DNA from 3 places in the Mycobacterium sp. pW045 genome. Region 1 is predicted to be linked to each of the others. Evidence: predicted binding sites of a transcription regulator. Region 1 holds the regulator's gene; each other region holds the start of a gene.
The links. Region 1 encodes LexA, which represses DNA repair genes until DNA is damaged. Its sites were predicted from a motif close to CGAACANNTGTTCG; they were not measured.
Positions count from the first base shown of each region.

Region 2: the regulator LexA is predicted to act here: its motif matches at 8,091-8,104, upstream of ACAG20_RS01250 (DUF222 domain-containing protein).
Region 3: the regulator LexA is predicted to act here: its motif matches at 2,994-3,007, upstream of ACAG20_RS05480 (error-prone DNA polymerase).

Region 1 is NZ_JBGGKU010000011.1:98,222-108,663, forward strand. It holds gene ACAG20_RS17585 (DEAD/DEAH box helicase) at 1-8, shown strand, start outside; gene ACAG20_RS17590 (acyl-CoA dehydrogenase family protein) at 115-1,275, shown strand; gene ACAG20_RS17595 (LGFP repeat-containing protein) at 1,514-3,412, shown strand; gene ACAG20_RS17600 (nuclear transport factor 2 family protein) at 3,413-3,865, opposite strand; gene ACAG20_RS17605 (NAD(P)H-dependent flavin oxidoreductase) at 3,887-4,870, opposite strand; gene ACAG20_RS17610 (helix-turn-helix transcriptional regulator) at 4,867-5,541, opposite strand; gene folE (GTP cyclohydrolase I FolE) at 5,630-6,235, shown strand; gene lexA (transcriptional repressor LexA) at 6,252-6,935, opposite strand; gene ACAG20_RS17625 (LysM peptidoglycan-binding domain-containing protein) at 7,148-7,648, shown strand; gene nrdR (transcriptional regulator NrdR) at 7,797-8,261, shown strand; gene ACAG20_RS17635 (peroxynitrite isomerase) at 8,298-8,783, shown strand; gene ACAG20_RS17640 (proteasome assembly chaperone family protein) at 8,793-9,776, opposite strand; gene ACAG20_RS17645 (DUF4192 domain-containing protein) at 10,063-10,442, shown strand, end outside.
Region 2 is NZ_JBGGKU010000001.1:259,058-269,499, reverse strand. It holds gene ACAG20_RS01280 (serine/threonine-protein kinase) at 1-607, opposite strand, end outside; gene ACAG20_RS01275 (cellulase family glycosylhydrolase) at 743-1,855, opposite strand; gene ACAG20_RS01270 (SDR family oxidoreductase) at 2,004-2,840, shown strand; gene ACAG20_RS01265 (acyl-CoA synthetase) at 2,860-4,386, shown strand; gene ACAG20_RS01260 (AMP-binding protein) at 4,379-5,953, shown strand; gene ACAG20_RS01255 (ankryin) at 5,944-6,654, opposite strand; gene ACAG20_RS01250 (DUF222 domain-containing protein) at 6,689-8,077, opposite strand; gene ACAG20_RS01245 (Tex family protein) at 8,250-10,442, shown strand, end outside.
Region 3 is NZ_JBGGKU010000003.1:133,425-143,866, forward strand. It holds gene ACAG20_RS05470 (RND family transporter) at 1-2,481, opposite strand, end outside; gene ACAG20_RS05475 (MmpS family transport accessory protein) at 2,478-2,909, opposite strand; gene ACAG20_RS05480 (error-prone DNA polymerase) at 3,022-6,303, shown strand; gene ACAG20_RS05485 (MOSC domain-containing protein) at 6,353-7,396, shown strand; gene ACAG20_RS05490 (nitroreductase family protein) at 7,406-8,053, shown strand; gene ACAG20_RS05495 (tRNA (cytidine(34)-2'-O)-methyltransferase) at 8,075-8,539, opposite strand; gene ACAG20_RS05500 (hypothetical protein) at 8,610-8,855, opposite strand; gene ACAG20_RS05505 (ATP-binding protein) at 9,164-10,442, shown strand, end outside.

The DNA of each region.
Region 1 (10,442 bases):
CGCGGTAGTCCGCACCGGGCACTGAAGCCCGCTTCAGCGCAGGCCTCTGACCTCCCAACCATCCGGTTGGTCTATTGTCGTCGGAAAGATTCCGTCGATCTCGGAGGTCAGGCGATGAGCGCCGCAGTCAAGTACCAGCGAACCCTGTTCGAGCCCGAGCACGAGCTGTTCCGGGAGTCCTACCGGGCGTTTCTGGACCGCCACGTCGCGCCGCACCACGAGGAGTGGGAGAAGGCCAAGATCGTCGACCGCGGTGTCTGGCTCGAAGCCGGCAAGCAGGGCTTCTTGGGCATGGCGGTGCCCGAGGAGTACGGCGGCGGCGGCAACCCGGACTTCCGCTACAACACGATCATCACCGAAGAGACCACCGCCGGTCGCTACAGCGGCATCGGTTTCAGCCTGCACAACGACGTCTGTGCCCCCTACCTGCTGGAGTTGTGCAACGAGGAGCAGAAGCAGCGTTGGCTGCCGAAGTTCTGCACCGGTGAGCTGATCACCGCGATCGCGATGACCGAACCGGGCACCGGCAGCGACCTCCAGGGCATCAAGACCCGGGCGGTCAAGCAGGGCGACCACTACGTGCTCAACGGGTCCAAGACCTTCATCACCAACGGCATCCACTCCGACCTGGTGATCGTGGTCGCCCAGACCGACCCGGAGAAGGGCGCCCAGGGCTTCAGCCTGTTGGTGGTGGAGCGCGGCATGGCCGGCTTCGAACGCGGCCGCCACCTGGACAAGATCGGGCTGGACGCCCAGGACACCGCCGAGCTGTCGTTCACCGACGTGCACGTGCCGGTGGAGAACCTGCTGGGCCAGGAGGGTATGGGCTTCATCTATCTGATGCAGAACCTGCCGCAGGAGCGGATCTCCATCGCGATCATGGCCGCAGCGGCAATGGAGGCCACGCTGGAGCAGACGATCACCTACACCAAGGAGCGCAAGGCGTTCGGAAAGCCGATCGGCAGCTTCCAGAACAGCCGGTTCCTACTCGCCGAGCTGGCCACCGAGGCCACCGTGGTGCGGATGATGGTCGATGAGTTCATCCGGCTGCACCTGGACAAGCAGCTGACGGCGGAGCAGGCGGCGATGGCCAAGTGGTACAGCACCGAGAAGCAGGTCCACTTGATCGACCGCTGCCTGCAATTGCACGGCGGCTACGGCTACATGCGCGAATATCCGATCGCGCGGGCCTACCTGGATGCGCGGGTGCAGACCATCTACGGCGGCACCACTGAGATCATGAAAGAGATCATCGGCCGCAGCCTGGGCGTCTGACTCTAACAGGCGAGGCCCTGACCTGCGTATTCAGTCGCGGGCAGGGCCTCGTCGTCGCTATGCGGGTCGGCAACTTTTCGGCATCGGGTGGGTATCTGTTTCCGCAATATCGATGACTTCGCTTCGCAATACGGGTCGATTGCGGGAAAGTTTATGCCGGAAACATTTGCGTCGATTGCGGTGCCTGGGAGGGCTGGTGGCTAGTCGGAGAGATCGGTTCGGCAAGACGGCGGTGCGCATGGCGCTCGGCCTCGCGGCGACGGTCACCGTGCTGTTGTCGATGCAGACAGCGGCGGCAACGCCCGACAGCGACGCTCACGACGCCATCACGGCGGCATGGCAGGCGGCCGGGGGTGACGGCTCGCCGCTGGGCCCGCCCAAGGGCGACGTGCATCCGGTCGGTGTCGGCTTCGCGCAGGACTTCGCCGGCGGCACGATCTTCTTCACACCGGAGACCGGGGCCAAGGCGCTGTTCGGCGCGATCCTCGAGAAGTACGAGTCGATGGGTGGGGCGGCGACCGGCGGGCTGGGGTTCCCCAGCAGCGATGAGGTGCCGGGGCTGGTTCCCGACAGCCGGGTGGCCATCTTGTCCGGTGCCGACAACCCGGTGATCTACTGGACGGCCGCACACGGCGCCCACGTGGTGCGCGGCCCGATGAACGCGGCCTGGGACAAGCTGGGCAGCTCCACCGGAGCGCTGGGCGTGCCGGTCGAGGACGAGAAGTACGACGGCGCGGTGGTGACCCAGAAGTTCAGCGCCGGTGCGCTGTCCTTCGACGGCGCGACTCGGACGTTCACCACGGTGCCGCCGGAGTTGGCGGCCCAGCTGGCCGATCTGCAGGTTCAGCTTGATCCGACCGCGGCCATCGACTACGCGTGGCGCGCCACCGGCGGCGCATCGGGCTCGCTCGGGGCCAAGCAGGGCGACCAGTACGTGATCGGCAGCGACGGAGCGGGCCAGGATTTCGCCCGGGGCAAGGTCTACTTCTCCCCGGCGACCGGGGCCTACGCGTTAGACGGCGACGTCCTGGCCAAGTACGAGTCGCTGGGCGGCCCGGCCGGCAGCGATCTGGGCTTCCCGATCACCGGCACGGCCGACGGTGCCATCGCCGGGAGCAAGTTCGCGTCGTTCGCCGCCGACGACGACCCGGTGATCTTCTTCAGCCCCGACAACGGCGCCTTTGTGGTGCGCAGTGCGATGAAGGCGGCCTGGGACAAACTTGATGGTGCTTCAGGAAAGCTCGGCGCCCCGGTGGGCGACCAGACCGTCGACGGAGACGTGGTCTCGCAGAAGTTCACCGGCGGGACGGTGTCGTGGAACCAGGCGAACAACGCCTACAGCACCGAGCCGGCCGATCTCGCGCCGGCGCTGGTGGGCCTGCAGATCCCCGGCATGAACCTGCCGAACGGCAGCACCGCGACCACGACCGGTACCGGCACCGAGACGCACTGGAACTGGTTGTGGGTGCTGATCCCGGTCGCGGTGCTGGCGGTGCTGGGGGCGCTGGCGGGCGCGGCGATGTGGTGGCAGCGGCGCCGGCCGGCCCCGTCGGCCGCACGCCAGCCGGTCGCGGTGCCCGCGCCGGTCAGTGACGACTACGGTGACGATGACGAGCAGTGGGCGCACCATGAACAGCCGGACCACGAGGGCACCGTCCGGTTGCCGAGCCGCTACGGCAGCTCGTCGTCGTTCGGTGCGGCGCCCGAGGCCGAGGCGCCCGGTCAGCCGCTGCCGGAGGCGCCCTGGCTGCGCTACGGCGAGGCCGAGGCCGGCAACGAGCCCGACGACGATGACGACGCCGACACCGCGCCGACCCGGGTGGTGACCGAGGAGGACCTAGGAACCGGTCGGCACGCGGTGGGGCACGGGGCGTCGGCCACCGACTCGGGCTCGACGCAATCACGTGGCTTCGGCTCCGGCCAGCGCAGCTTCGGGGCCGGGGAGTCGGCGCATCCGGTGATGCACCTGCCGCTGGACGACCCCTACCAGCAGCCGGACGGCTACCCGATCAAGGCGAACATCGGCTCGGGGCTCTACTACACGCCGCAGAACGCCCTGTACGACGACACGCTCGCCGAGATCTGGTTCGCCACCGAGGAGGCGGCCCGGCTCAACGGGTTCACCAGGGCGGGCTGATCACCGCAGCGGCAGTGGCGTGTGCTCGTCACTGTCGGTGCGGGGCCCGAAGATCCGTCGCTGATCCTCGGTGATGGCGACGTCGTCGATGCTGGACTCGCGGCGGCTCATCCGGCCGTCGTCGGCGAACTCCCACAGTTCGTTACCGTAGCTGCGCCACCACTGGCCGGTCGTGTCACGGCTTTCGTACTGGTAGCGCACCGCGATTCGGTTGTCCTGGTAGCACCACAGCTCCTTGCGCAGCGCGTAGTCGCGTTCCCGGGCCCACTTGCGTTGCAGGAGCGCGACGATCTCGGCGCGCCCGGTGACGAACTCGTCGCGGTTACGCCATACCGAGTCGTCGGTGTAGGCCTGCGCCACCCGTTCGGGGTCCCGGGTGTTCCAGGCATCTTCGGCGGCTCGGACCTTACGGCGCGCCGACTCCGCATCAAAAGGTGGGCACGGGTCGAACATGGTGACCTCCTCGGTGATTCGTCACGGTGTCAGCCGTGCCAGTGCCTCGGCTGCCGGAACGATGTCATGGATGCGCCGACTGGTCTCGCCGGCGTAGAGCGCTGACCGGTCGACTGCGGCCGGGTCCATTCCGGCCAACGGCAAAGCCGGGGTGTAGAGCGGCACGGCGCTCCGCTGCGCGACCAGCATCGTCCCCAGCGCGCCCAGCGGCATCAGCCGCCCCAGTGGCGCGCCGATCCGGTTGAATGCCCGCACCGCCGGCGGACCGAGTTCGTTTCGCGCACACCAGCGTTCGGTGAGGGCATTGGGAACGACCCGGTGGGCCAGCGGCCAGCCCACCCCGAACAGCATGGTGCGGATGGTTCGTTGCGCATCCAGCACCTTCTGCTTGTAGCCCGGGTGGGCGCGCGACTCCTCGGTGAGCAGAAAGCGGGTCCCGGCGACCGCCCCGACGGCCCCGGCGGCCAGCAGGGCGCGGACGTCGTCGGCGTCGGCGACCCCGCCGGCGGCCAGCACCGGGGCGCCGTCGGCGGCACCGAGCACCTCCGGCAACGTCACGCCGAGCGGTCGATCGGCCACCAGGTGGCCGCCGGCCTCGACGCCCTGCGCCACCAGACCGTCAGCGCCGGCGGCCAGAGCCCGGCGGGTCTGGGCGACATCACCGGCGGTGCACAGCACCGGAATTCGCGCGGCCCGCAGCGCGGTGATCCAGCGCGCGGGAGCACCGTCGTGAAACACCACCAGGGCGGCACCGGCGGCGATGCACGCGTCGATATGGGGCCGGCGGACGAACGGCACCAGCAGATTGGCCGCCACCGGGCGCCCGCCGGCCAGCGCCACGGCGCGGCGCAACTCGGCGGCGAAGCTACGCGGATCGCTGAGCCCGACGGTGCCCAAGCCACCGGCCGCCGACACCGCGGCGGCCAGCTCTGCGCCGGCGACCCCGCCCCCCATTCCGGCCTGCATGACCGGGGCGGTCAGTCCCAGTGACTCCAGCAGGCTCACCGGTGCCCGCGCCTTGGTGCTCGGACGGTGACACAGCACCGCCGCTCTGACGGGGCCAGCGTGGCCCGCCGCGGCGGTTCGCCGGTGCCTTCCAGCATGCCCTCGATCAGTTGCAGGTTCAGACCGCACACCGCTTCGGTGTAGCGACGCGCCAGCCGTTCGAACGGACAGTTGCGCAGCTCGATGTCGCCGGCATCGTTGACCGCCGGCTCGTAGCCGAATTCCCGGAGGGCCTCCAAAACGCCGTGTTCGCTCGCCCCGGCCCGGCCGGCCCGGCGGGCCGCCGCCGAGACCGCCGCGCGCACCGCCGCCGCGTCGTCGTCGGCCATGGCGGTGACCAGCAGGTCGGCCAGCAGCCGGTAGTTGCGGGGCGGCACACTCACCGACAGCTCGTCCCGGGTGCGTGCATAGCGCTTGGCGGGGCGCCCCGCGCCGGGACCGGAGCGGCCGGCCGGCCGCGCGTAGCTCACCGACAGGATCCCGGCCTCGGCCAGTTTGTCGAGGTGGTAGGCGGCCAGTGTGCGGCTGATGCCGGCGGCGGTCGCGGCCTGCTCCCGGGCCACCGGCTCGTCGCACGACGCGACGTAGTGATAGAGCCGCTGCCGTACCGGATCGTCCAGGCTGCTCAACCCGGTCAGCGGATCCGGGTGGCCGCGGCGAGGGGACCTCATCGCCCCAATGTAACACCAAAAATAATTGACAAATAGGGCCTGACGCCGCCAATCTGAACGCAACGATGATCGTCGATGGGGGATTGAGATGTCGGTAGCGGTCTACGCCGATCTGCGAGCCGCCGATCGGCCGGTTCCCGACCTCGATGCCGCCGAGCGGGCCGCCGCGGCGCTGCTGCACGCGCTGGGCATCTCCACCGCCGGTGAAGCGCTTCGGGACACGCCACGGCGGATGGCGCGGGCCTACGCCGAGATGTTCACCCCGACGCCCTTCGAGGCCACCACCTTCCCGAACGAGGAGGGGTACGACGAGCTGGTGCTGGTGCGTGACATCGGGTTCCGGTCGGTCTGCGAGCATCATCTGCTGCCGTTCACCGGCACCGCCTGTGTCGGTTACCTGCCCGGTGACCGGCTCCTGGGTCTGTCCAAGCTGGCTCGGGTGGTCGATTACTTTGCGTGCCGGCCGCAGGTGCAGGAACGGCTCACCAAGCAGGTTGCCGACTGGCTCACCGACCACCTGCAGCCGCGGGCCGTCGGGGTGGTGATCCGCGCCGAGCACACCTGCATGACGTTGCGCGGCGTGCACGCCGGCGGGTCCACGACCGTCACCTCGACCCTTTCGGGCACGCTGCGAAGCGACGACCGCTCCCGCCGGGAGTTCTTCTCGCTGGCCGGCGTTGGCGGCACCGGGTAGCCGCCGAATCGCCCCGTCAGACTTTGCGGATGACCGTGACGACCTTGCCCAGCACCACCGCGTCGTTGCCCGGGATCGGGTCGAAAACCGGGTTGTGCGGCATCAGCCAGACCTGACCGCCGGTGCGCTTGAAGGTCTTGACGGTGGCCTCGCCGTCGATCATCGCGGCGACGATGTCGCCGTTGTCGGCAACGTTCTGCTGGCGTACCACCACCCAGTCGCCATCGCAGATCGCGGCGTCCACCATCGACTCACCGACCACCTTGAGCAGGAACAGCTCGCCTTCGCCCACCAACTCACGCGGGAGCGGGAAGACGTCCTCGACCGCCTCCTCGGCCAGGATCGGGCCACCGGCCGCGATCCGGCCGAGCACCGGTACGAATGTGGGTTCGGGCAGCGCATCCGAGCCGGCGACATCGCTGCGCGGCGCCGCGTCGGAGCCGGCCGCCTCCTCCGGACTGCGGACGTCGACGGCACGGGGTCGATTGGGGTCACGGCGCAGATAGCCCTTGCGCTCGAGCGTGCGCAGCTGGTGGGCGACCGACGACGTCGACGTCAGGCCGACGGCATCGCCGATCTCGCGGATACTCGGCGGGTAGCCCCGCTCGCTCACCGAGGCGCGGATGACGTTCAGAATGGTGCGCTGCCGGGCGGTAAGCGTCGAGTCGGGCGCTGGCGCTGTCTTGCTGCTGTCGCTCATAGCGGCGAATCTAGTCGTCTCGTCGACATTAATCAAACATGTGTTCGAGGTGTGTCGGGCGCACGTTCGAACCGCCGGCCGGCTGTCGGACCCCTTCGCTAATGTTTTCGACAACGAATCGATCACATGTTCGGACATCGAACATACAATCGATTACTATTCGAACAGTCGAGCGAACAGGGTCGCCGACGCCGAGTGAGGGAGAACCGCACATGATGCTCATCGACACGTTCGCTCCGACGTTCGACCCGGCCGAGCGCGCTCCGGTGGGGCCCCGGCGGCGCCCCGTCACGTCGGGTCGGGCGCATGCGGTTCACACCCGGCCGGCGCGAGTGGCGCGGTCGCGCCCGGACGGTGCGCCGCTATCGCATCGCGGTACCGGTGTGCTGATGTCGCGCACGGCGCATCGGCCCCGGCCCGCCAAACCGATCACGCCCGCGACGACCGTGGTGCTCGCCCTGATCGCCGCGGGGATCACGGTGTGGCTCGGTCTCATCGCCCAGTTCGGTGCGACGATGGCCGACGGCGGGTCCGCGGTGCCCGGCGAGCTGGGCGTGGTGCGGGTCCAGGGCGGCGAGACCCTGCAGCACCTGGCGGCCCGGGTCGCACCCGACGCGCCGACCAGCCAGGTCGTCGACCGGATCCGCGAGCTCAACAGCCTCGAGTCGGCGGCGCTGGAGGCCGGCCAGACGTTGATCGCGCCGATCGGCTGAGTGGCCGTCGATGTCCGGTCGGTCGCGGCATGCGGGCAGCACGGCGCGCCGCCCGGCGGCCGCGCAGGTACGCTCACAGTTGTCCCAGTGGCCGGTTTCGCCGCAACGCTTGCAGGTGTCCGGCTCTCGGCACGGCGAAGGAGCGGCCATGCATTGCCCGTTTTGTCGCCATCCAGACTCCCGGGTGGTGGATTCCCGCGAAACCGACGAAGGCCAGGCCATCCGCCGCCGTCGGTCCTGCCCGGAATGCGGTCGGCGCTTTTCCACCGTGGAGACCGCGGTACTGGCGGTGGTCAAACGCAGCGGTGTCACCGAGCCGTTCAGTCGCGAAAAGGTCATCAGCGGGGTGCGCCGGGCGTGTCAGGGCCGCCAGGTCGACGACGATGCGCTGAATCTACTGGCCCAACAGGTAGAGGACGCGGTGCGCGCGGCGGGCTCACCGGAGATCCCCAGCCACGAGGTGGGATTGGCGATTCTGGGTCCGCTGCGCGAACTCGACGAGGTCGCCTACCTGCGTTTCGCCTCGGTGTACCGCTCGTTCTCGTCGGCGGCTGACTTCGAGCGGGAGATCGAAGCGCTGCGTGAGCACCGCCAGGTGCCCACCACCGGTTGAGGCTCGCGGTGTCGCGGCGCGCACTACGCTGGCCCCATGGCACCAGAGCTGCACCCGAACCTTGGGGAGCTGGCACCGCTGCTGGGCACCTGGTCGGGCCGGGGCCGCGGGGTGTACCCCACCATCGCCTCGTTCGACTACCTCGAAGAGGTGACCTTCTCCCACGTCGGTAAACCGTTTCTGGTCTACGGCCAGAAGACCAAGTCGGCGGCCGACGGACTGCCGCTGCACGCCGAGACCGGCTATCTGCGGGTGCCGCAACCCGGCCGGATCGAATGGGTTCTGGCGCACCCGAGCGGCATCACCGAGATCGAGGTGGGCCGCTACCGCGTGACCGCGGACGGCGTCGAACTCGAGATGTCGGCGCCGACGATCGGGCTGGCCCCCACGGCCAAGGAGGTGACGGCACTGAGCCGCCACTACCGCCTCGCGGGTGACGAGTTGTCTTACACCCTGGACATGGGAGCCGTCGGAGAGCCGGCGCAGAACCATCTGACCGCCGCGCTGCGGCGAACGGGATAGGCCCGCCCGTCAGGCGGTGCCGTCGTCGCCGCGGTCCTTCCTGGCCTCCTGGGCCAGGAACCGCTCAAACTCGGCACCGAGTTCGTCGGCGCTGGGCAGCTCCTCGTCGCGGGCCAGCAGCGAGCGATTCTCCTGGGCGGCGATGAAGGCGTCGTACTGGCGTTCCAGCGCCGTCACCACTTGCGCCACCTCGGCGCTCGCTTCGACCTGTTCGTCGATCTTGGCCCGGATGTCGGCCGCGGCCTGGCTGAGTTCGCTCAGCGGCAGCTGCAACGAGCCGGTTTGTGCCGCCTGCCGCAACAGCGCCTCGGCGGCCTCGGGGTAGTCGGTCTGTGACACATAGTGCGGCACGTGCACGGTGAACCCGACCACCTCGTGGCCGTGCTGGGCCATCCGGTACTCCAGCAGGTTGGACGCACTGCCCGGGACCTGCACCTCGGCGATCCACGGAGTGAAGTCGGCGATCAACTCACGGTTGTTGGAGTGCGCCGTCAGCGTCACTGGGCGGGTGTGCGGGACCGCCATCGGGATGGTGCCCAGCCCGATGGTCCGCCGCACGCCGAGCCGCTCGGCCAGCAGCCGGACCGCGGTGATGAATCGCTCCCACTTGAGGTCGGGCTCCATGCCGGCCAGCAGCAGAAACGGCGTCCCCGCACTGTCACGCAACGCGTACAAGCTCAACTCGGGTTCGGCGTAGTGGGTGAAACGGTCGGTCTTGAACGTCATCACCGGCCGGCGGGACCGGTAGTCGAGCAGGTCGTCGATGGCAAACGACGCCACCAGTTCACTGTCGAGGGCGCTCTTGAGGTGGCCGGCCGCCAGCCGGATCGCATGGCCGGCGTCGGAGAAACCCTCCAGCGCGTGGATCAGCACCGGACCTTCGCCGTCCGGCGATGTCAGCTGCGGCGCCGGAACCTCAAGTTCGTACATGCCGCCCTGCTGGGCCTGGTAGTGCCGGTCCCGGTCGGAGCCGGTATCCGGGTGCTCGGCCATTGCCTTCGCCTCCTCGTCGTGCGGATCTCGATGCGGATCGCGCTGTCCATTTTCCCCTACGTCAGGCCGCACCGGAAAACGATGCGCGGATGTCAGCGAAAACGCCCGGTCAGCCCGGCCCCATTCCCGACGGGACCGGAGTTCGCCCAACGAGAAATTCCCGCTTCGGCGGCTGCCCACACCCTCGAGCAGCCGTCGGCTCACAGTTGCCGGTTCATCCACAATGCGGTCGCGGACGCCACGCGGGCGCGCCCCGATGACGGTGGGTGTCGTCAACGTTGCTGCCATGACGACGAAGCAACCCGAATTCACCCTGAACCGCCCCGCAGCGCTGATCGCGGCGCTGCCGGCCATCCTCGGCTTCGTGCCGGAGAAATCCTTGATCCTGGTATCGGTCGACGGCCGCGAGTTGGGCTCGGTGCTGCGGGTTGACTTGTCCGACGGCATCGCCGACACCGTCGGCCACCTCGCCGATGTCGCGGCGGCCGCCGCCCCGGCCGGGGCCATCGTGGTGATCGTCGATGCGGCGGGGGCGTGCTGCCCGGTCTGCAACGACGAGCACCGCCGACTGGTCGATGCCCTGTCGCAGGAGTTGACGCGCAACGGCATCGCGCTGCTCGGCGCGCACGTGGTGGACCGAGTGGCGCACGGTGGGCGCTGGCACTG
Region 2 (10,442 bases), on a different contig from region 1:
ACGCCAGCGAGTAGACATCGACGCCCGGGCCGAAGTCACCGCCGGAGAACAGCTCCGGCGCCGAGTACTTCCAGCGAGCGCCCGCGTGGTCGGCGTCACCGGCGTCCGCCCCGGGCGCCCCGGCGATGCCGAAGTCCACCAGGTAGACGAAGTCGTCACCGGTCAGCAGGATGTTCCGCGGTTTGACGCCGCGGTGGATCACGCCGGCGGCGTGCGCGGCATCGAGCGCCGAGGCAGCCTGCCATACGATATTGACCGCGCGCGACGGCGGCAGCACCCCGGTGCGTTTCAGCAGCGCGGAAAGGTCGGCGCCGTGGACCAGGGGCATGTCGATGAAGACCTCGCCGTCCAGTTCGCCGTAATCGCGGACCGGTACCACGTGCGGTTCCTGAACCCGCCCGACGGTCAGCGCCTCACGCTGCAACCACTCCCGGAACGCCGGGTCGCGCCCCAACACCGGTGCGAGCAGTTTGAGCGCGGCGGGGCGATCCTTCTGCGTGTCGACGGCTTCGTAAACCTCGCCGGTGGGGCCGCGGCCCAGCAGGCGTTTGAGGAGGTAGCGCCCAACACGTGACCCAGCCCGCGAACCCGGCGCGGTCCCGACCATCATCGACTCCTCAAGCAGACCCGTGAACACCGACCACCGAACCGGCGGTTGATGACATTGCTGCCAATAATTTCACCATTGAATCTGGCGGCTATCAGCCGGTCGCACCAACCTGCCCCGAGACGGGGTCTCGGGTCACCGGCTGGTCAGGTTGCTGATCGTCAGGATCTCCAGGTTGCGGTAGGCGCGCCCGGTGGGCTGCACCAGATCGTGGAACCAGACCTGCGGCTCCGCGGCGTAGGGGCTGTCCCAGGAGTCCCACGGCAGGTAGGTCTGCGTTCGCCCGGCGACGAAACCCCAGTTGTAGGCGCCCACATTGTGGCGCTTCATGATCGGCAGAATGCCGTCGATGGTGTTGCCCTTGGTGCGCGCCAGATACTCGGTGCACATCATCGGCCGGCCCAGCGGGGCGAGCTCGGCGATCCGCTCACTGAACGCCGCCGGCTTGTCATAGGAGTGGAACGTGATGATGTCGGAGCTGTTCAGTTGGGTGTTGACGATCGTGCTGCCCTGCCGCGAGCCCTCCCAGATGCCACTGGTCAGCGGCTGACGAGCGTCGACCGCGCGCGCCCAACTGAAGACCTGGGGAAGCAGGTCGCTGATGAGCTCGAGTTTGTCGGAGCGCTCGACGCTGCTGTACTCCCGAGCCATATTGTCCGGCTCGTTCCACAGGTCCCAGGCCAGAATCCGTTCGTCGTAGCGGAACTGGGTCATCACGCCGGTGACGTAGTCATAGAGGGTGCGGTAGTAGTTGCGGTCACCGAGCCGCTCGGCGCCGGGGCTCTGCACCCACCGCGAGTTGTGGATACCGGGCCGGGGCGCAAGCTGCTGGCCCGCCTTGGGGTGCGGGTCCCAGCAGGAATCGAACAGTACGAACATCGGCTTGATCCGGCGCCGGGCCGCGACCGAGACGAACTGGGCCAGCCGGTACTGAAAGCCTTTACGGTCGGCCGCCCAGAGCTGGTCGTGCAGGAACACCCGCACGGTGTTGAACCCCGCCGAGCGGGCCCAGCCCAGCTCGGCGTCGATGCGCCGCAGGTCGAAGGTCCCGGGCTGAAACATCTCGAGCTGGTTGACGGCGGTCGAGGTGATGTAGTTGGAGCCGACGGGCCAGCCCTGCGCCTGATACCAGCGATTGGCCCGGTCGATCGACCACCGGCCGGCGTCGGCACCGGCCCGCGGGATCCGGCTCAGGGCGGGACCCGCCGCCAACAGGAGCGGCAGCCCCAGTGCCGTTCGACGCTTCACGCAGTGACCATAGCGCCCGGCTCGCCGGTGCGGCCGGTGGCTGTCCGGCCTGTCGCCGGGCAAATCGGGCGCGCGTCACAGATGCATCCGCGGCCACCTACACTCATCGAAACTTCTCCGTCCGAGTCGCGTTGCCGGGAGGCCGACTATGTCGCAGCACCTACAGGACAAAGTTGTCGTCGTCACCGGCGCCGGCGGTGGGTTCGGCAAACTGATCGCCGAGAAGTGCGCCGCCGGCGGTGCCCGTGTGGTCGGCGTGGACATCGGCGCCGAGAACCTCGCCGCGGTCTTCGACGGCATCCGCGCCGCCGGGCTGTCGGGCACCCACCACATCGCCGACGTCACCGACATGGGGCAGATGAAAGCCGCCGTGGAGCACGCCGTGCAGACCTTCGGGGCGGTGGACGTCATCGTCAACAACGCCGGGGTGATGCCGTTGGCCTACTTCGCCGACCACGACAAAGCCTGGCAGCAGTGGCACCGCGCCATCGACATCAATATCAAGGGCGTGGTGAACGGGATCTCGGCCGTCTACGACCAGATGATCGCCCAGGGCCGGGGCCACGTCGTCAACATCTCCTCGATCTACGGCAACGCCGGAGTGGCCGGTTCCGGGGTCTACAGCGCGACCAAGGCCGCGGTCACCGTGCTCTCGGACTCCTTGCGCAGCGAGGCCAAGGGCAAGATCAAGGTGACCACGGTCAAACCGACCGGCGTGCTCGGCACCAATCTCGGCAGCGGGGTGGTCAACGGCGCGGCGATCATGGGCATCGTCGGTTCGCGTGCCGAGAACTACATGCAGTCGATGACCGCATTTGCCAACGGCACCCTGGCGGCCGAGCAGACCGACGTCGACTCGGTGAAGTACTGGCTGATCACCCCCGACGACCTCGCGGCGGCCGTGGTCGCAGTGATCGACCAGCCGTGGGGGATCAGCATCAGTGACATCACTGTGCGGGCAAGCGGCGAAGACTACATCTACTGACACCGAGGCGGCCGTCACGATGTATCCCGGTGCTCATGCGGCGGCCACGCCGGACAAGCCGGCGATCATCGTCGCCGACACCGCGGAGACCCTCACCTACGGCCAACTCGACACCCGCTCGCTGCGGTTCGCCCGCCACCTCTACGACGTCGGGGTCCGGCCGGGCGATCATATCGCGGTGCTCTCCGACAACCAGCCGCGCGCATTGGAGATCTACTGGGCCGCTATGCGTTCCGGGCTCTACATCACGTTCCTCAACGCGCACCTGACCGCCGGGGAAGTCGCCTACATCGTCGACGACTGTGACGCGCAGACGTTGGTGATCGCCGAGAAGTATGCCGATATCGCCGGTGCGGTGATCGCCCGGACACCCCGAGTCGCTCGCCGGATCGCACTCGGCCTCGTCGACGGATTCGACGACTACGAGACGGTGGTGGCGGCCGCCTCGGCGCAACCGTTGCCGGCGCAACCGTGCGGTGCGGACATGCTGTACTCGTCGGGGACAACCGGGTTCCCCAAGGGGATCGAGGTGCCGTTGCCCCGCCGTGGCGTCGACGAGCCCGGCGACCGGATAACGGGATTGTTCGCGCCGCCGATGGGCCTGGATTCCGATTCGGTCTACCTGTCGCCGGCCCCGATCTACCACTCGGCCCCGCTGCGGTTCATGGCCATGGCGCACCGGGTCGGTGCCACCGTGGTGATGATGCGACGTTTCGACGCCGCCGACGCGTTGCGGTTCATCGAGCGCTACCGGGTCACCCACAGTCAATGGGTGCCGACCATGTTCGTCCGGATGCTCCGGCTCGACCGGCGCCTTCGTGACTCCCATGACCTGTCGTCGCAACGCTGCGCGGTACATGGCGCCGCGCCCTGCCCGGTGGAGGTCAAACGCGCCATGATCGACTGGTGGGGGCCGATTCTGCTGGAGTATTACTCGTCCACCGAAGCCGCCGGCACCACCATCATCGACAGTCATGACTGGCTGCGACATCCCGGGTCGGTCGGCAAACCGGTACTGGGCGTTGCCCACATCTGCGACGACACCGGCGAGGAGGTGGCGACCGGAGAACCTGGCACCGTCTACTTCGAACGCGACGCGGTGCCGTTCGAGTACCACAACGACCCGCAGCGCACCGCCGAAACCCGCCACCGCAACCATCCGAACTGGACCACCACCGGTGACGTCGGATACCTCGACGCCGAGGGTTACTTGTATCTCACCGACCGTAAGTCGTTCACGATCATCTCCGGTGGGGTCAACATCTACCCGCAGGAGATCGAGAACGCGCTGGCACTGCACCCGGCGGTGCTGGATGTGGCCGTTATCGGTGTCCCCGATGAGGAGATGGGGCAGTCGGTGCTGGCGGTGGTCCACCCGGCCGCCGAAGCCGGCCCGCGCGACGAGTTGACCGCAGCGCTCGATCGGTTCCTGCGGGAGCGGCTGGCGCACTACAAGGTGCCCCGCCGCTACGAATTCAGCACGGACCTGCCGCGAACACCCACCGGCAAGCTGGTCAAGGGACGACTGCAGGAGCGTTATGCCTGACTGGGATTCGCCGGCGTTCACCGCAGCCGAGGTGGCCCGCTATCACGACGCCGGGTGGTGGTCGCAGACCACGCTGTCGGATGCAGTCCGCCGCAACGCGCAACGTTTCCCGGGTCGCGCCGCCTACGTCGACCATCCCGGCGCGGAACTGACGTGGCGGGAGTTCGACGCGGCGGCGGACACCCTGGCGGCCAGGCTAGCCGGCGCAGGAGTGTCGCCGGGTGACCGTATCGCGGTCTGGCATGGCGATTCCGCAGCCATCCATGTGCTGTTCGTGGCTATCGAGCGGTGCGGCGCGGTGGTGGTGGGCATCGGTGCGCGTGCCGGGATCCGAGAGGTGACGGCAATCCTGGCCGCAGCCCGGGCCGAGCTGCTGATCACCGACGAGCCGCGTCGGGCGGCCGCGGCCGACCTCGAGATCGACACGGTGCACATCGATGCGCTGAACGCCGCCGCCGAAATCAGGGCGCCGGGGCCGCAACTCGGCGCCGACGACGTCTTTTTGATCAACTCCACCTCCGGTACCACCGGGCTGCCCAAGTGCGTCGTGCACACCCAGAACCGGTGGCACTACTTCCATCAGCTGGCCGTCGCCAACGGTCAGCTGAGCGGCGATGACGTCTTTCTGCCGATCATTCCGACCCCGTTCGGTTTCGGGCTCTGGACCAGCCACACCACCCCGATCCACCTCGGTACCACGGCGATCCTGCTGGACCGGTTCACTGCCGCGGCGACCTGCGCTGCCATCGCCGAACACCGCGTCAGCGTGTTGTGTTGTGTCAGCACGCAATTGACGATGATGATGGCCGATCCGGCGAGTCGGGAGTTCGACCTGAGCTCGCTGCGGGTGGTGTTCACCGGCGGCGAGGCGTTGCCCTACCGGCCGGCCGCGGAGTTCGAGGAACTCACCGGGGCGACGATCCTGCAGTTCTACGGTTCCAACGAGACCGGCCTGCTCAGCGCGACCACCCTCGACGACCCCCTGGAGCGGCGGCTGCGCACCGGGGGACGGATCGTTCCGGAGATGGCGGTCCGACTCTTCGGGGGCGAGGACGGCGACACCGACGTGACCGACAGCGGTCGTGGCCAACCCGCCTGCCGGGGACCGGCCACCAGCCTCGGTTATCTGGGCGGTGTCGATCACGACAAACTGTTCACCGCGGACGGCTGGATGCGCATGGGTGACATCTGCGAGATCGACGCCGACGGCTACCTGAGCGTCACCGGCCGGACATCGGACTTCATCCTGCGGGGCGGCAAGAACATCAGCGCCGCACAGGTCGAGGACGCCGTCATGACCCACCCGGCGATCGCGGTGGCCGCCGCGGTGCCGATGCCCGACGAGGTGTTCGGCGAGAAGGTGTGCGTGTTCGCCGAACTCGCAGACGCGAAAGTCGCCGGCACCGGCAACCTGGAATTGCCCGAGCTCGTCGAGCATCTGCTGGCCTTGGGGGTGTCGAAAGAGCTACTGCCCGAGCGTTTCGTCATCGTCGACGAACTGCCGCGGTCCTCCGGGGGCAAGATCGCCAAAGGGCAGCTGCGGCAACAGACCCGCGGCTACTCGTAGCCCTCGTAGACCTGCGACGGGCCGTCGGGCGTGATGCGATAGCCCACCGTCGCGATGTGTACGTCGCCGACCGGGTCGAGCTCGCGGTAGCCGCCGAACAGTTCGACGTCGTCGTCCTGCAGGCCTACCCGGAAGCCACCCCACAGGTAGGGAACCGGGAACCACAGCTGCTTTCCCGGCAGCTCGTGCAGCACCCCGACCGGGGGATAACGGAACATCTGTCGCAGATCGACGCCGCGGAACAGTTGCTGGATCAAATCGTCGATGATTCCGGTGAGCTGGGTGTCGAGCGCCGCGATTCGATCGCGGTCCAGCGGCGCCGCCGGGGGCTCGAGTACCCCCAACAGCTCGGCAGGCCGGTGATGCTCCACGGCGATGTCGTAGGCGGTACGACCAGCGGCGTCGGGTTGGCTGCGCAGCGCGCCCCGCTCGATCAGCCATGACGCGACGTCCGGGGACGCCCCGTGCCAGCCGGCCTGATGCAGTACGGTCAGCCAGGTCTTGCCGCCGGGACGCCACGCCTTGACGTCGACCACGTGGTCACCGCGGTCGAGTTCGCGAACCACCTTGCGCCACTTACCTCGCTTGGCGGCGTCGGCCAGATACAACGCGGCCTGCGCCTGCCGGTTGCCCAGCAGTGAGCGGTCCATCACGCCCGGCCACAGCGGCGCGTTGTTTCGGATCTCGGCGTAGGTCGTCACCGGGTCATCATCTCGCGAGCGCGACCGCGCCGCATTACGGGTACTCGTCGGTGTCGAGGAGTTCCTCGGGATGGTGCAGGTGGTTGATTCGGGGCGGGCCGGTGCCGTCGGTCCAGCCCAGTCGGCCTTGGTTGGTGACGGTGGTGCGGAGGTCGCCGCGGGTGGCGGCGCCGTGGTCGAAGCCGCAGCAGAAGAACAGTTCGTCAGGGTTGGTTTGGCCGCCGTGTGCCCAGGGGTTGGCGTGGTGGACTTCGCAGTGGTAGCCGGGTTCGGGGCAGTTCGGCCGAGTGCAGCCGCGGTCGCGGGCATGGCAGATGATGCGGTGATCCATGGTGGCGATGCGTTTGCTGCGGCCGAGGTAGAGGGGCCGGTTGGAGTGGTCCTCGAAGACGGCGAGGTAGTGGATGGAGTTCGCGGCCATGCGGATCAGGTCGCGCATGGGTAAGCGGCTGCCGCCGCCGGTGCGGCCGGGGGCGGGCATGGGGATGTCGGGGTTGGTCGTGGCATGGATGGCTTGGTCGAGTTCGGCGAGTGTGGTGGTGACGATCACGGTGACCGGAACGCCGCGGTGGGTGCCCATGGCGCCGGATTCGGTGGCGTGGCGCAGCGCAAGTTTGAGGGCGTCGTGAGCGCGCTGCCCGGACGTCCGAACGTCGCGTTGTTCGGGGGCCTCGGGTTGGCGATGGCCGGGGCGGACCGCGGCGATGATGGGCTCGAGGTAGGCCCGTATTTCGGGGTCGATGCAGCCGGTGAGCCGACTCATGCCGTCGGGGCCTTGGCGGCCCAGCACGAGGTTGCGGCGCCGTGCCCGATCCTCGTCGGAGAAGTTCCCATCGGGATTGACGTTGGCGGCGATGCGGTGGCCGACGGCGGTGACGAACTTGGCGTCTTGCTCGCCGGCGTGGCGGACCAGGGTGCGCTCGGCCCTCTCCCGGTCGGCGGAGGCGACCTTGGCGGGCAGTTCATCGAGGGCGCGGGTGATCGCGGTGATGTGGTCGTCGCCGATCCGCCCGGCTGCCACGGCAGCGCCGACTTCGGCGAGTTCGGCCGGTACCGGGGGACCGGTCAGGTTGCGTCGCGGCCGGATTCGCGCGGCGAGGCAGAACCGGCGCCGGATCTCGGCACGGGTGATGCGCAATCGGGACCACAGCAGGTCGCTGACCTTGGTGTCGGCGGGCATCCGGGGGTCGTCGGGTCCGTCGGCAGGGTCGGCGATCTCACCGAACATGCGGTAGGAAAGACCGCGATTGAGGCGGTGCTGCGTTTCGAGGCGTTCGGCGATCTCGACGCGAAACGCATTGCCCACGATGTCGGTGTCGGTGGCCCGCAACCGTGCCTGCACCTCGTCGATCAGCGCCAGGTCCGCGCGGATCGCCGCGCGGGCCGCCGCCGCGGGCGGCAGGATCTGATCGGGATCGGACATGCCTCCAACGTATCGAACAGATGTGCGATTTCTCCGGTCGTGTGGCGAGTTGTGGATAGCCCGGCCGACTGTGGACAAAGTGTCGGAACCGCCCGGCCGCAACGCGGTCGGTGGCGTGGCACAGTGCGCCGTGTCCGCGACTCGTCAGCGGCGTTCGGTAGGGTCCGTCGGCGTGACCGCGAACCTCGCCCTCAAACCGGTAAACGCCCGCCTCGCCGAGGAATTGGCGGTGGCAGAACGACAGGTCGCCGCGGCTGTCGCGTTGCTCGACGAGGGGGCGACGGTGCCGTTCATCGCCCGCTACCGCAAGGAGGTCACCGGCAGCCTGGATGACGGGCAGCTCCGAACCCTTGAGGAGCGACTGCGTTACCTGCGTGAACTCGACGACCGCCGGGCCGCCGTGCTGGCCTCGATCGAGGAGCAGGGCAAGCTCACCGATGAGCTCAGCACCGCGCTGCTGGCCGCTGACACCAAGGCGCGGGTCGAGGACATCTACCTGCCGTACAAGCCGAAGCGCCGCACCAAGGCGCAGCTCGCCCGCGAGGCCGGTCTGGAACCGCTGGCCGACCGATTGCTGGCCGACCCGATGCTGGACCCGCAACAGCTCGCCGGGGAATTCACCGGCGAGGATGTTGCCGACGCCGCGGCGGCGCTGGAGGGCGCGCGTGCCATCCTGGTCGAGCGCGCCGCCGAGGATGCCGAACTGGTGGGGGCCGTGCGGGAGAAGTTCTGGTCCTGCGGGTCGCTGCGCACCGCGCCTCGGTCAGAACAGGCTGCGAAAAGCGCTGCCGCACAGAAATTCCGGGACTATTTCGAGTTCAGTGAGGCGTTGGAGACGATGCCGTCGCACCGGGTGCTGGCGGTACTGCGCGGCGAGAAGGAGCAGGCCCTGGCGCTGACCTTTGGCGGCGGCGACGCCCAGCCCTACCAGGCGATGGTGGCCGAGTCGCTCGGGGTGGACATGGCCGCGCCCGGCCAGGCGACGCCCTGGCTGGCCGAGACGGTGCGGTGGGCGTGGGAGACCAGGCTGGCGTTCTCGGCCGCCGTCGACGCCCGGATGCGGCTGAAGCAACGCGCCGAATCCGATGCGGTGGCAGTGTTCGCCACCAACCTCAAGGACCTGCTGCTGGCCGCCCCGGCCGGCAATCGCACCACCCTCGGGCTGGACCCGGGGTTTCGTACCGGCGTCAAGGTGGCCGTGGTGGACGGTACCGGCAAGGTGCTCGACACCTGCGCAATCTTCCCGCACCAGCCGCAACGGCGATGGGACGAGGCCAAGGCGATGCTGGCTGCGCTGATCGCCCGCCACGGCGTGGAGCTGATCGCCGTCGGCAACGGCACCGCCTCGCGGGAGACCGACGCCCTGGCCGGTGAGCTGATCGCCGACCTCAAGTCCGCCGGCGCCGCCGCGCCGGTCAAGGCGATGGTCAGCGAGGCCGGCGCGTCGGTCTACTCGGCGTCGGCCTACGCCGCACACGAACTACCCGACCTCGACGTCACGCTGCGCGGGGCGGTGTCGATCGCGCGGCGGCTGCAGGACCCGCTGGCCGAGCTGGTCAAGATCGAACCGAAGTCCATCGGCGTCGGCCAGTACCAGCACGACGTTTCGCCGGGCAACCTGGCGCGCAGCCTCGACGCGGTGGTCGAAGACGCCGTGAACGCCGTCGGCGTCGACCTCAACACCGCGTCGGCACCCCTGCTGGCAAAAGTTTCGGGCGTCTCGGAATCACTGGCCGAAGCCATCGTGGCGCACCGCGAACAGGCCGGGCCGTTCCGGAGTCGGGCCGCGCTGCGCGACGTGCCGCGGTTGGGGCCCAAGGCATTCGAGCAGTGCGCCGGGTTCCTGCGCATCCGCGATGGCGACGACCCGCTGGACTGCTCCGGGGTGCATCCGGAGGCATACCCGGTGGTCCGCCGGATCCTGGACCGCGCCGGCGTCGCACTGGCCGAGATCATCGGCGACGAACGACTGCTGCGGTCGTTGCGGCCCGCCGATTTCGCCGACGACCGCTTCGGGGTTCCCACGGTGACCGACATCCTCACCGAGTTGGAGAAGCCGGGCCGTGACCCGCGGCCGGTGTTCGCCACGGCGACGTTCGCCGCGGGGGTGGAGAAGGTCGCCGACCTCAAAGTGGGCATGGTTCTGGAAGGGGTGGTGACCAACGTCGCCGCCTTCGGCGCCTTCGTCGACGTCGGAGTCCACCAGGACGGCCTGGTGCACGTCTCGGCGATGGCGGACCGTTTCGTCTCCGACCCGCACGAGGTGGTCCGTTCCGGCCAGGTGGTGAAGGTCAAGGTCGTCAGCGTCGACGTCGACCGCCAGCGGATCGGACTCAGTCTGCGACTGCGCGACAAGCCGGAGCGC
Region 3 (10,442 bases), on a different contig from region 1:
GATGATGTGCTGCCAGACCAGCACCGAGATCCCGAACGATGTGCCGAGCGAGAGCAGCACCGTGCCGACGATCACCGCCGAGGCCACCACCGCCCGGGTGATCAGCAGCATGATGATGAAGATCAGGCACAGCGAGGCGATGCCGGCGATCATCAGGTCCCAGGCCGACCCGTCCTTCATGTCCTTGAACACCGACGCGGTGCCCGCCAGGTACACCCGGGAACCCTCCAGCGGGGTGCCCTTGAGTGCCTCGTGGACGGCGTGCTTGATCGGCTCGATGTGGCTGACGCCCTCCGGGGACATCGGGTCGCCCTCATGGCTGATGATGAACCGCACCGCGTGCCCGTCCGGGGACAAGAACATCTTCATCCCGCGCTTGAAGTCGGGGTTGTCGAACGCCTCGGGCGGCAGGTAGAAGGAGTCGTCGTTCTTGGAGTCGTCGAACGCCTTGCCCATGGCGTTCTGGCCGTCCATCATCTTGTCCATCTGCAGCTGCAGGCCCTCCATGGTGGACTGCATCTTCAGCTGGGTGACCCGCATGTTCTCCATGGTCGCGATCATCGGCGGCATGATCTCGAGCATCCGGGGCATCAGCGAGTCGAGCCGGTCGATGTCGGGCAGCACCTTCTCGAAGTCCTCGGTCATCTGGTCGATGCCGTCCATCACGTCGAAGATCGACCGGATCGACCAGCAGATCGGGATGTCGAAGCAGTGCGGCTCCCAGTAGAAGTAGCTGCGCATGGGGCGCCACATGTCGTCGAAGTCGGCCATCTCGTCGCGCATCTTCTGGATGTCGTCGAGCATGGTGTGCATCTTGGTGGCCATGCTGTGGGTGGTCTCGGACATCTCGCGGGTGACTTCCAGCATCTGCTTCATGGACTCGACCGAGACCATCATGTCGTCGCCCATCTTGAGCATGTCCTTCATGCGGTCGAGCATGTACTTCATGTTCAGCTGCTGGGTGGTGCCCTGCATGCTCATCGCGAACGGGATCGTGGTGTGTTCGATCGGTGTGCCCAGCGGCCGGGTGATGGTCTGCACCCGCCCGACCCCCGGCACCTCGAAGACCCGTTTGGCGATCCGGTTGATGACCAGGAAATCAGCCGGGTTGCGCAGATCGTGGTCGGACTCGATCATCAGCAGTTCCGGGTTCATCCGGGCCTGGGAGAAGTGCCGGTCCGCGGCGGCGTAGCCGATGTTGGCCGGCACATAGTCGGGCATGTACACCCGGTCGTTGTAGTTGGTCTCATACCCCGGCAGGGTGAGCAGCCCGACCAGGCAGACCCCGGTGGTGGCCACCAGCACCGGACCCGGCCAGCGCACGATCATCGCGCCCAGCCGTCGCCAAGCCCGAATCCGCATCGCCCGCTTGGGTTCGAGCATCCCGAAGCGGCTGGCCACCGCCACCACCGCGGCACCGAAGGTCAGGGCCGCGAACGTCACCACCACCATGCCGATCGCCAGCGGGATACCCAGCGACTTGAAGTAGGGCAATCGGGTGAAGGACAGGCAGAAGGTGGCCCCGGCGATGGTCAGCCCCGAGCCCAGGATCACGTGCGCGGTGCCGTGATACATGGTGTGGAAGGCCGACTCCTTGTCCTCGCCGAGCGACCGCGCCTCCTGATAGCGGCCGAGCAGGAAGATCGCGTAGTCGGTGGAGGCGGCGATGGCCAACGTCACCAGCAGGTTCACCGCGAACGTCGACAGCAGAATGACGTTGTAGTAGCCGAGCACGGCCACCACGCCGCGGGCCGCGGCCAGTTCGAACACCACCATGCCCAGCACCAGCAGCACCGTGCCGATCGACCGGTAGAAGTTCAGCAGCATCACGATGATCACCACGAACGTCAGTCCGGTGATGATCTTCAGGCTCTTGTCGCCGGCGATGTGCTGATCGGCATTGAGTGCCGACGGACCGGTGACATAGGCGTGCACCCCAGGGGGCGCCGGAGTGTCGGCGATGATCTGCTGGACGGCCTTGACCGAGTCGTTGGCCAGCGTCTCGCCCATGTTGCCGGCCAGGTACACCTGGACGTAGGCGGCCTTGCCGTCCGGGCTCTGCGATCCCGCCGCGGTCAGCGGGTCGCTCCAGAAGTCCTGGATGTGCTCGACGTGCTCGGTGTCGGCCTGCATCTTGGCGACCAGCTCGTCGTAGTAGGCGTGCGCGTCATCGCCGAGCGGCTGGTCGCCTTCGAGCACCACCATCGCCGAACTGTCCGACTTGAACTCGTCGAAGGTCTTGCCGATGCGCATCATCGAGATCATCGACGGGGCGTCTTTGGGGCTCATCGAGACCGCGCGCATCGCCCCGACCTCGTCGAGTTGCGGCACGATCACGTTCACCAGCACGGTGACCGCCAACCAGGCCAGGATGAGCGGTACCGCGAGCCGGCGGACCCAGGTCGCGATGGCGCCGCGGTGGGGTGGCGGCGCCGCCGGCAGCGTGTCGGTGGGAGTGTCGTCGCTGAGGTGTTTGCTCATCCTGATTTCACAATGCAGAAGGTCTGGGCGCTCACGGGGCTGCTGGTGATTCGTTCGTCTTTGAGCACGCCGTCGATGGTGACCCGGCAGCCGATGGTGCTGCCGTCACCCTGGGCGACGATGTTGGGACTCACCGCGGGGTTGGTGGTCGACAGGGTCAGCGACCACGGCAGGCCGGCGCCGTCGACCCGCTGCGGTAGGGCTTCCAGATCGAGGTAGTTGATGTCGGCGTAGGTGCCGTCCGGGCTGAAGACGTCGTAGACCACGACCTTGGGGTGAAACGGCTTGGTGTCCTCGAACGGGACGGCGCTGCTGCCGCTGTCATCGCCGCCGAAATAGCCGCGAATGCGATGCACGACGAACCCCCCCACCACGAGAACCATCACGATGAGCAGCGGTAACCACGCGCGTCTGACAACGCCGAACATCAAGAATTGCCTTTCGGGTGGTGCCGGAATCTGACACAGATTAGTGCATCAAAGTTCTTTCCGTCACCCCAGGGGGGCACAAATCGCACACACGTTCGATATCGTGGTGGATGTGGGCTGGGGCAGTGGGCCGCCGAGCTGGGCGGAAATGGAGCGGGTGCTCAGTGGTAAGCCTCGTCACACCCGCCAGTCGGCCGGTGTGCCGGTCGATCGCACCCCGCCGCGACCCGGGTCGGCCGGCCCGACGGTCCCTTATGCCGAGCTGCACGCGCACTCGGCGTACAGCTTCTTGGACGGGGCCAGCACCCCGCAGGAACTGGTCGCCGAGGCCGCCCGGCTGGGCCTGCGGGCGATCGCGCTGACCGACCACAACGGTTTGTACGGAGTGGTGCGGTTCGCCGAGGCGGCCGCCGAGCTGGCCGCCGCGGGCCAGGAGATCGCCACCGTCTTCGGCGCCGAGCTGTCGCTGGGGGGCACCGGTTCTGGGCCGGGCCGCACCGACGACCCGGACCCGCCCGGCCCGCACCTGCTGGTGCTGGCCCGCGGCCCGGAGGGCTACCGGCGGTTGTCGCGGCAGATCGCCGCCGCTCACCTGGCCGGCGAAAAGGACAGGCCCCGTTTCGATCTGGACACGCTGGCCGATGCGGCGGGCGGGCACTGGCACATCCTGACCGGTTGCCGCAAAGGTCATGTCCGTCAGGCGCTGGCCGCCGGTGGTCCGGATGCGGCCGCGGCCGCGCTGGCTGATCTGGTGGACCGGTTCGGGGCCGGGCGGGTAAGCATCGAGCTGACCCGGCACGGCGATCCCTGCGACGACGAGCGCAACGCGGCCCTGGCGGCGCTGGCACCCAGGTTCGGGGTTTCGGTGGTGGCCACTACCGCAGCGCATTTCGCCGGGCCGGACCGGGGCCGGCTGGCGATGGCGATGGGGGCGATCCGGGCACGGCAGTCGCTGGATGCCGCGGCCGGCCGGCTGGCCCCGCTGGGAGGCGCGCATCTGCGCTCGGGCGCGGAGATGGCCCGGCTGTTCGCGGCGCACCCGTCGGCGGTGCCGGCGGCGGCCGAACTCGGCGAACGCTGCGCGTTCTCGCTGACGCTGATCGCCCCGCAGCTGCCGCCGTTTGCCGTCCCGGACGGGCACACCGAGAACAGCTGGCTGCGGCAGCTGACCCTGGCCGGCGCCGCGAAACGCTACGGCCCGCCCGGGGGAGCGCCGCGCGCTTACGCTCAGATCGATCGCGAGCTGGATGTCATTGCCCAGCTGGGGTTTCCGGGCTACTTCCTGGTGGTGCACGACATCACCCGGTTCTGCCGGGAAAGTGACATCCTGTGCCAGGGCCGGGGGTCGGCGGCCAACTCCGCGGTCTGCTACGCCCTCGGTGTCACCGCGGTGGATCCGGTCGCCAACGAGCTGCTGTTCGAGCGGTTTTTGTCCCCGGCCCGCGACGGCCCGCCCGACATCGACATCGACATCGAGTCGGATCGGCGCGAAGAGGTGATCCAGTACGTCTACGACAAGTACGGCCGCGATCATGCCGCCCAGGTCGCCAACGTCATCACCTACCGGGGCCGCAGCGCGGTGCGCGACATGGCCCGCGCGCTGGGATATTCGCCCGGACAGCAGGACGCCTGGAGCAAGCAGCTGGGCCGCTGGGGTTCGTTGAGTCGCGCCGACGACGCCGACACCGAGGGCATTCCCGAGCCGGTGATCGACCTGGCCACCCAGATCGCCGACCTGCCAAGGCATCTGGGCATCCACTCCGGCGGTATGGTGATTTGTGACCGGCCGATTGCCGACGTGTGCCCGGTGGAATGGGCACGCATGCCCGGCCGCAGCGTGCTGCAGTGGGACAAAGACGACTGTGCGGCAATCGGTTTGGTGAAGTTCGATCTGCTGGGGCTGGGCATGCTCTCCGCACTGCACTACGCGATCGACCTGGTGGCCGAGCACAAGGGCATCGAGGTGGACCTGGCCGCGCTCGACCTGTCCGAGCCGGCGGTGTATGAGATGTTGGCCCGCGCCGACTCGGTCGGGGTGTTCCAGGTGGAGTCGCGCGCGCAGATGGCCACGCTGCCGCGGCTGCGCCCCCGGGAGTTCTACGACCTGGTGGTGCAGGTGGCGCTGATTCGCCCCGGGCCGATCCAGGGTGGGTCGGTGCATCCCTACATTCGCCGGCGCAACGGCATCGACCCGGTGAGTTACGAACATCCGTGTATGGAGCGGGCGCTGCGAAAAACCCTGGGTATTCCGTTGTTTCAGGAGCAGCTGATGACCCTGGCGGTGGACTGCGCCGGATTCACCGCCGGCGAAGCCGACCAGTTGCGCCGCGCGATGGGCTCCAAGCGGTCCCCGGAGCGGATGCGCCGGCTGCGCGACCGGTTCTACGACGGCATGGCCGAGTTGCACGGCATCACCGGGCCGGTGGCGATGAGGATCTACGAGAAGCTGGAAGCCTTCGCCAACTACGGATTTCCGGAGAGTCACGCGATGAGCTTCGCGTCGCTGGTGTTCTACTCGGCCTGGTTCAAGCTGCACCACCCGGCCGCGTTCTGCGCCGCGCTGCTGCGGGCGCAGCCGATGGGCTTCTATTCGCCGCAGTCGCTGGTCGCCGACGCCCGCCGGCACGGCGTCGCGGTGCACGGGCCGGACGTCAACGCCAGCCTGGCGCACGCCACCCTGGAACACGACGGCACGCAGGTCCGGCTCGGGCTGGGCGCCGTCCGCGGTATCGGCGTCGAGGCCGCCGAGCGGCTAGTGGCCGAGCGCGTGGCCCACGGGCCATTCGCCTCGATGCTGGATCTGACCGGGCGGGTTCAGCTTTCGGCGCCGCAGGCCGAGGCGTTGGCGACCGCCGGCGCGTTCGGCTGCTTCGGCGCGTCACGCCGGGAGGCGTTGTGGGCGGCCGGTGCGGCGGCGGGGCAGCGGCCGGACCGGTTGCCCGGGGTGGGGGTGTCCTCGCACACCCCGGCACTGCCCGGAATGAGCGAGATCGAGCTGTCCGCCGCCGACGTTTGGGCCACCGGCGTGTCTCCGGACAGCTTCCCGACCCAGTTCCTGCGCGCCGACCTCGACGCGGTCGGGGTCGTCCCGGCCGGACAGCTCACCGCCGTCCCCGACGGCACCCGGGTGCTGGTGGCCGGCGCGGTCACCCACCGGCAGCGGCCGTCGACCGCCCGCGGCGTCACGTTCGTCAACCTCGAGGACGAGACCGGGATGGTCAACGTGCTGTGCACCCCGGGGGTGTGGGTGCGGCATCGCCGGTTGGCGCAGACCGCGACGGCACTGCTGATCCGCGGGCGGGTGCAGAACGCCAGCGGGGCGGTCACCGTGCTGGCCGAGCGGCTGGGCGCACTGGAGTTGGTGGTGGGGTCGCGCTCCCGGGACTTCCGCTGAGCCCGGGATATGCCCCGGACTCATCTCCGGCCGATTAAGCTCTGCGGCGATGGACGAGGTCGGTCGAATCACCGGAATCTGGCGCTACCCGGTGAAATCCATGGCAGGGCAGCGCGTCACCACCGCTGAGGTCGGCAAACTGGGCCTACACGCGGACCGGACGTGGGCCGTCCGCGACCTGGAGAAGAACGCGACCACCAGCGCCAAGCGGCTGCCGGGGCTGCTGTTGTGCACCGCACGTTATGCGCTGCCGCCACCGCCGGAAGCCGGTCCCGGCCACGCGCCGGAGGTGCTCATCGGGTTCCCCGACGGCAGCGAGATATCCAGTTTTGATCCGGGAGTCCACGCCGCGCTCTCGTCGTACCTCGACAAAGACGTCGAACTGCGGCCGCTGCCACCGATCGAGGACCGTGACCAGTATCGCGGGACGATGGCGAACCCAGCCGATCTGCACCAGTACTTCGGGCTCGACGAGGACGAACCGCTCCCTGACCTGTCGATGTTCCCGGTCAAGAAGCTCGCGGAATTGAGCCGCTACATCACCCCGGTCGGCAGCTATGCCGACGCCTATCCGGTGCACGTGGTCACCGAGCAGACGCTGCGCAGGATGGCCGCCCTGGCGCCGGGTTCCGACTTCGACGTTCGCCGCTTTCGTCCCACGATCCTGGTTGATGCGACCACCACGTCCACCACGTCCACCACGTCCGGCCAGCCGGAGACCGACTGGTGCGCAGGCACGTTGCACGCGCCGCGGGCCGCCCTCAAACCGCTGCTGCCCACCGTCCGCTGCGTGATGCCATCCCACCGGCAATATGAGCTGCGCCGGGATCGACAGATCACCCGCACCCTGGTGGCGCACGCACACCACTGCCTCGGTGTCTACGCAACGGTCGCCCGAAATGGGCAACTCCGCGAGGGGGATCCGCTTGGTTTCGTCCCGTCGGATCGCTCGCTTATTGCCGCCACCGCCGGAGCGGGCGCCGTGCGGGTCAAACGTCTGCTGATGAAGGCCGGCGCCACGGCGATATCGCGCGGTGCGAAACGCCGGCAGCATCAGCCGCGATCCGGTGAGCAGGCTGTCGAGAACAGCTAGCCTCGCTGCATGAACCTCAACTTGTCCGCAGACGAAGTCCTGACCACCACCCGTTCGGTCCGCAAGCGCCTCGACCTGGACAAGCCGGTTCCCCGCGAGGTGTTGATGGAGTGTCTCGAGATCGCCCTGCAGGCGCCCACCGGTTCCAACGCCCAGGGCTGGCAGTGGATGTTCGTCACCGACCCGGTCAAGAAGCAGGCGATCGCCGACATCTACCGCGCCAACGCCGAGCCCTACCTGGACCGGATGAGGCCCGACTACGGCGAGGGCGATGTGCGCGGCGAGCGAATGGAATTCGTCAGCGACTCGGCCAGATACCTGATGGAGCACATGCAGGACGTGCCGGTGATGCTGATCCCGTGCCTGGAGGGCCGGCCGGAGAAGGCCCCGCTGGGCATCAGCGCGTCGTTCTGGGCGTCGCTGTTCCCGGCCGCCTGGAGCTACTGCCTGGCGTTGCGCAACCGCGGGCTGGGTTCCTGCTGGACGACGCTGCACCTGCTCGAGGACGGCGAGCGGCAGACCGCCGAAGTGCTCGGCATCCCCTACGACGACTACAGCCAGGGCGGGCTGTTCCCGATCGCCTACACCAAGGGCACCGACTTCAAGCCGGCCAAGCGGCTGCCGGCCGAGCAGGTGGCGCACTTCGACAGCTGGTGACCCACGGCGATTGCAAGCGCCTCACACCCCGCCGGGGAAGCCGTGCTGGCGCCACGCCTCATAGGCCGCGACCGCGGCGGCATTGGACAGGTTCAGCGAGCGCCGGCCGGCCAGCATCGGGATACGCACCTGCCCGGTGATGTGCGGATCGGCCAGCGTCGCCGCGTCCAGCCCGTCGGGCTCCGGGCCGAACATCAGCACATCACCGGCCCGGTAACACACGTCTGCGAACGAGGTGTCGGCGTGCGAGGTGAAGGCGAACACCCGCGCCGGCATCAGCGCTGCCCAGGCATCCGGTAACGACGCGTGCACCGTGACCGCCGCCAGGTCGTGATAGTCCAGCCCGGCGCGACGCAGTTTGGGCTCGGACAGATCGAAGCCCAGCGGCTCCACCAGATGCAGCTCCGCGCCGGTGGCCGCCACCATCCGGATCGCGTTGCCGGTATTGGGCGGGATGCGCGGTGAGTGGAACAACACTTTGAACACAACTGATGTTGGCACGTCAGCGCGGCAAACCGGACACCTGGGCGCGTCGGTCTGCAGGTCTAGCGACCGCTCACGAATACGGCCCGTAGTAATCCCGGCACGGGGTGAAGACATTCACCCAGCCCTGCCCGCCGGGACACCACCGCTGCACATCATGGGGCCGGTTGCGCTCCGGCAACAGCCGGCACTCGCTGACACCGGGCAGGATGCAGTCCTGTCCGTAGCCCGGTTCGGCCTGCGCCGGGGCCGCCAGACCCAGCAGTCCCGCGCCGGCCGCAGCGACCACCGCCAGCACAATCCGAGTCAGCCGCGTCATGCTGCGATTGTCCATCGGCCCACTGACACGTCACCGGCCGTGCTGTTCGGGTGAGCGGAACGGCGCCCTTGGCCGGCGGCGTCGGCAGGACACGGAACCGTCTCGGGAGCTGCGCCTTTTCGGTAAAGGCTATGGTGATGGCACACGCAGACTGTCATACTCGTCGAATTGCCGACTGAAGTCGGCCCAGATCAAGGCGGGTCTCACACCGCTGTCGGTTCAGCGGGTGCGATGTGCCGGAAGCTCCGATGAATGAAGGCGCAAACGGTGAATTTCAGCCGAGCGGTCGGCGAACCGGCCGCCGAGCAGTGACGCTCTTCGACCACCCGGACGAGGTGGATCCCGCCCTCGACGGCCTGGCCGACCGTGAGAAGGAATCCGCTGCAGCGGCGGTGAAACGCCCGTCGCGGTGGTCGGTGCGCAACTGGCCGGTGCGATGGAAGGTGCTGGCGATCGCGCTGCTGCCGATGCTGCTGGCCGGTGTCTTCGGCGGGCTGCGTATCTCCGGGGCGCTGTCGGAGGCCAACCGGCTTCGGCTGGTCGCCGACCGCGCCGAGATGATCCCGGCCATCACCAATTACATGTCGGCGCTGGGCGACGCGCTGGTGGCGGCCTCCTCCGACGGCGACGCCGAGGGCGCCCGGAAGAACTTCGAGAACCGGATGTACGAGCTCCAGTCGCGGCTGTCGCATACCGACGTCGCGGCCGACGTTCGCTCCGGGGTGGGCACGCTCATCGAGCGGGGCGAGGGCCTGCTGGACGCGGTGTCGACCGCCGGTTTGGGGCTGCGCGAGGAGGTGACCGGCTACGCGCCGATCCTGCTGACCGCCGAGGACGCCATCAACGGCTCGGTTCGGCTCGACAGTGAACGGATCCGGGCGCAGACCGAGGGCCTGAGCCGCGCCGTCGGCGCCCGCGGTCAGATGATGATGCAGGAACTGCTGGTCAACCGGGGCGGTGAGGTTCCCGACGCGGAACTGCGCAGCTCGATGATGACGCTGGCCGGCACCGAGCCGTCCACGCTGTTCGGGATGACCGAGGTACTCGGAGTCGACTCCCCGGACGCCAAGGCCCTGCAGCAGCAGCTGGTGACCCGGATGGCGATCATGTCCGATCCGGAACAGGTGCTGCCCAACAACCCGGTGCTGCGGGACTCGATCCGCACCACCGACCAGATCGCCGCGCGGCTGATCGCCGAGAACACCGGGGCGGTGACCAGGGCGGTGGAAGACCGCGCCGCCGACCGCCGCGCCGCCGCCATCCGTGACATCGCACTGGTGCTGGCCGCGACCATCGCCACGCTGCTGGCGGTGTGGCTGGTGGCGCGCTCGCTGGTGCGGCCGCTGCGCACGCTGCGAAACAGCGCACTGCAGGTCGCCCACTCCGACCTCGAACACGAGATCGCCCGGGTGCGTGCCGGTGACGAACGCGAACCCGCGCCGTTGCCGGTCTACACCACCGAGGAAGTCGGTCAGGTCGCCCACGCCGTCGACGAGCTGCACGCGCAGGCGCTGCTGTTGGCCGGTGACGAGGCCCGGCTGCGCCGGCTGGTCAACGAGATGTTCGAGACGATGTCGCGGCGCAACC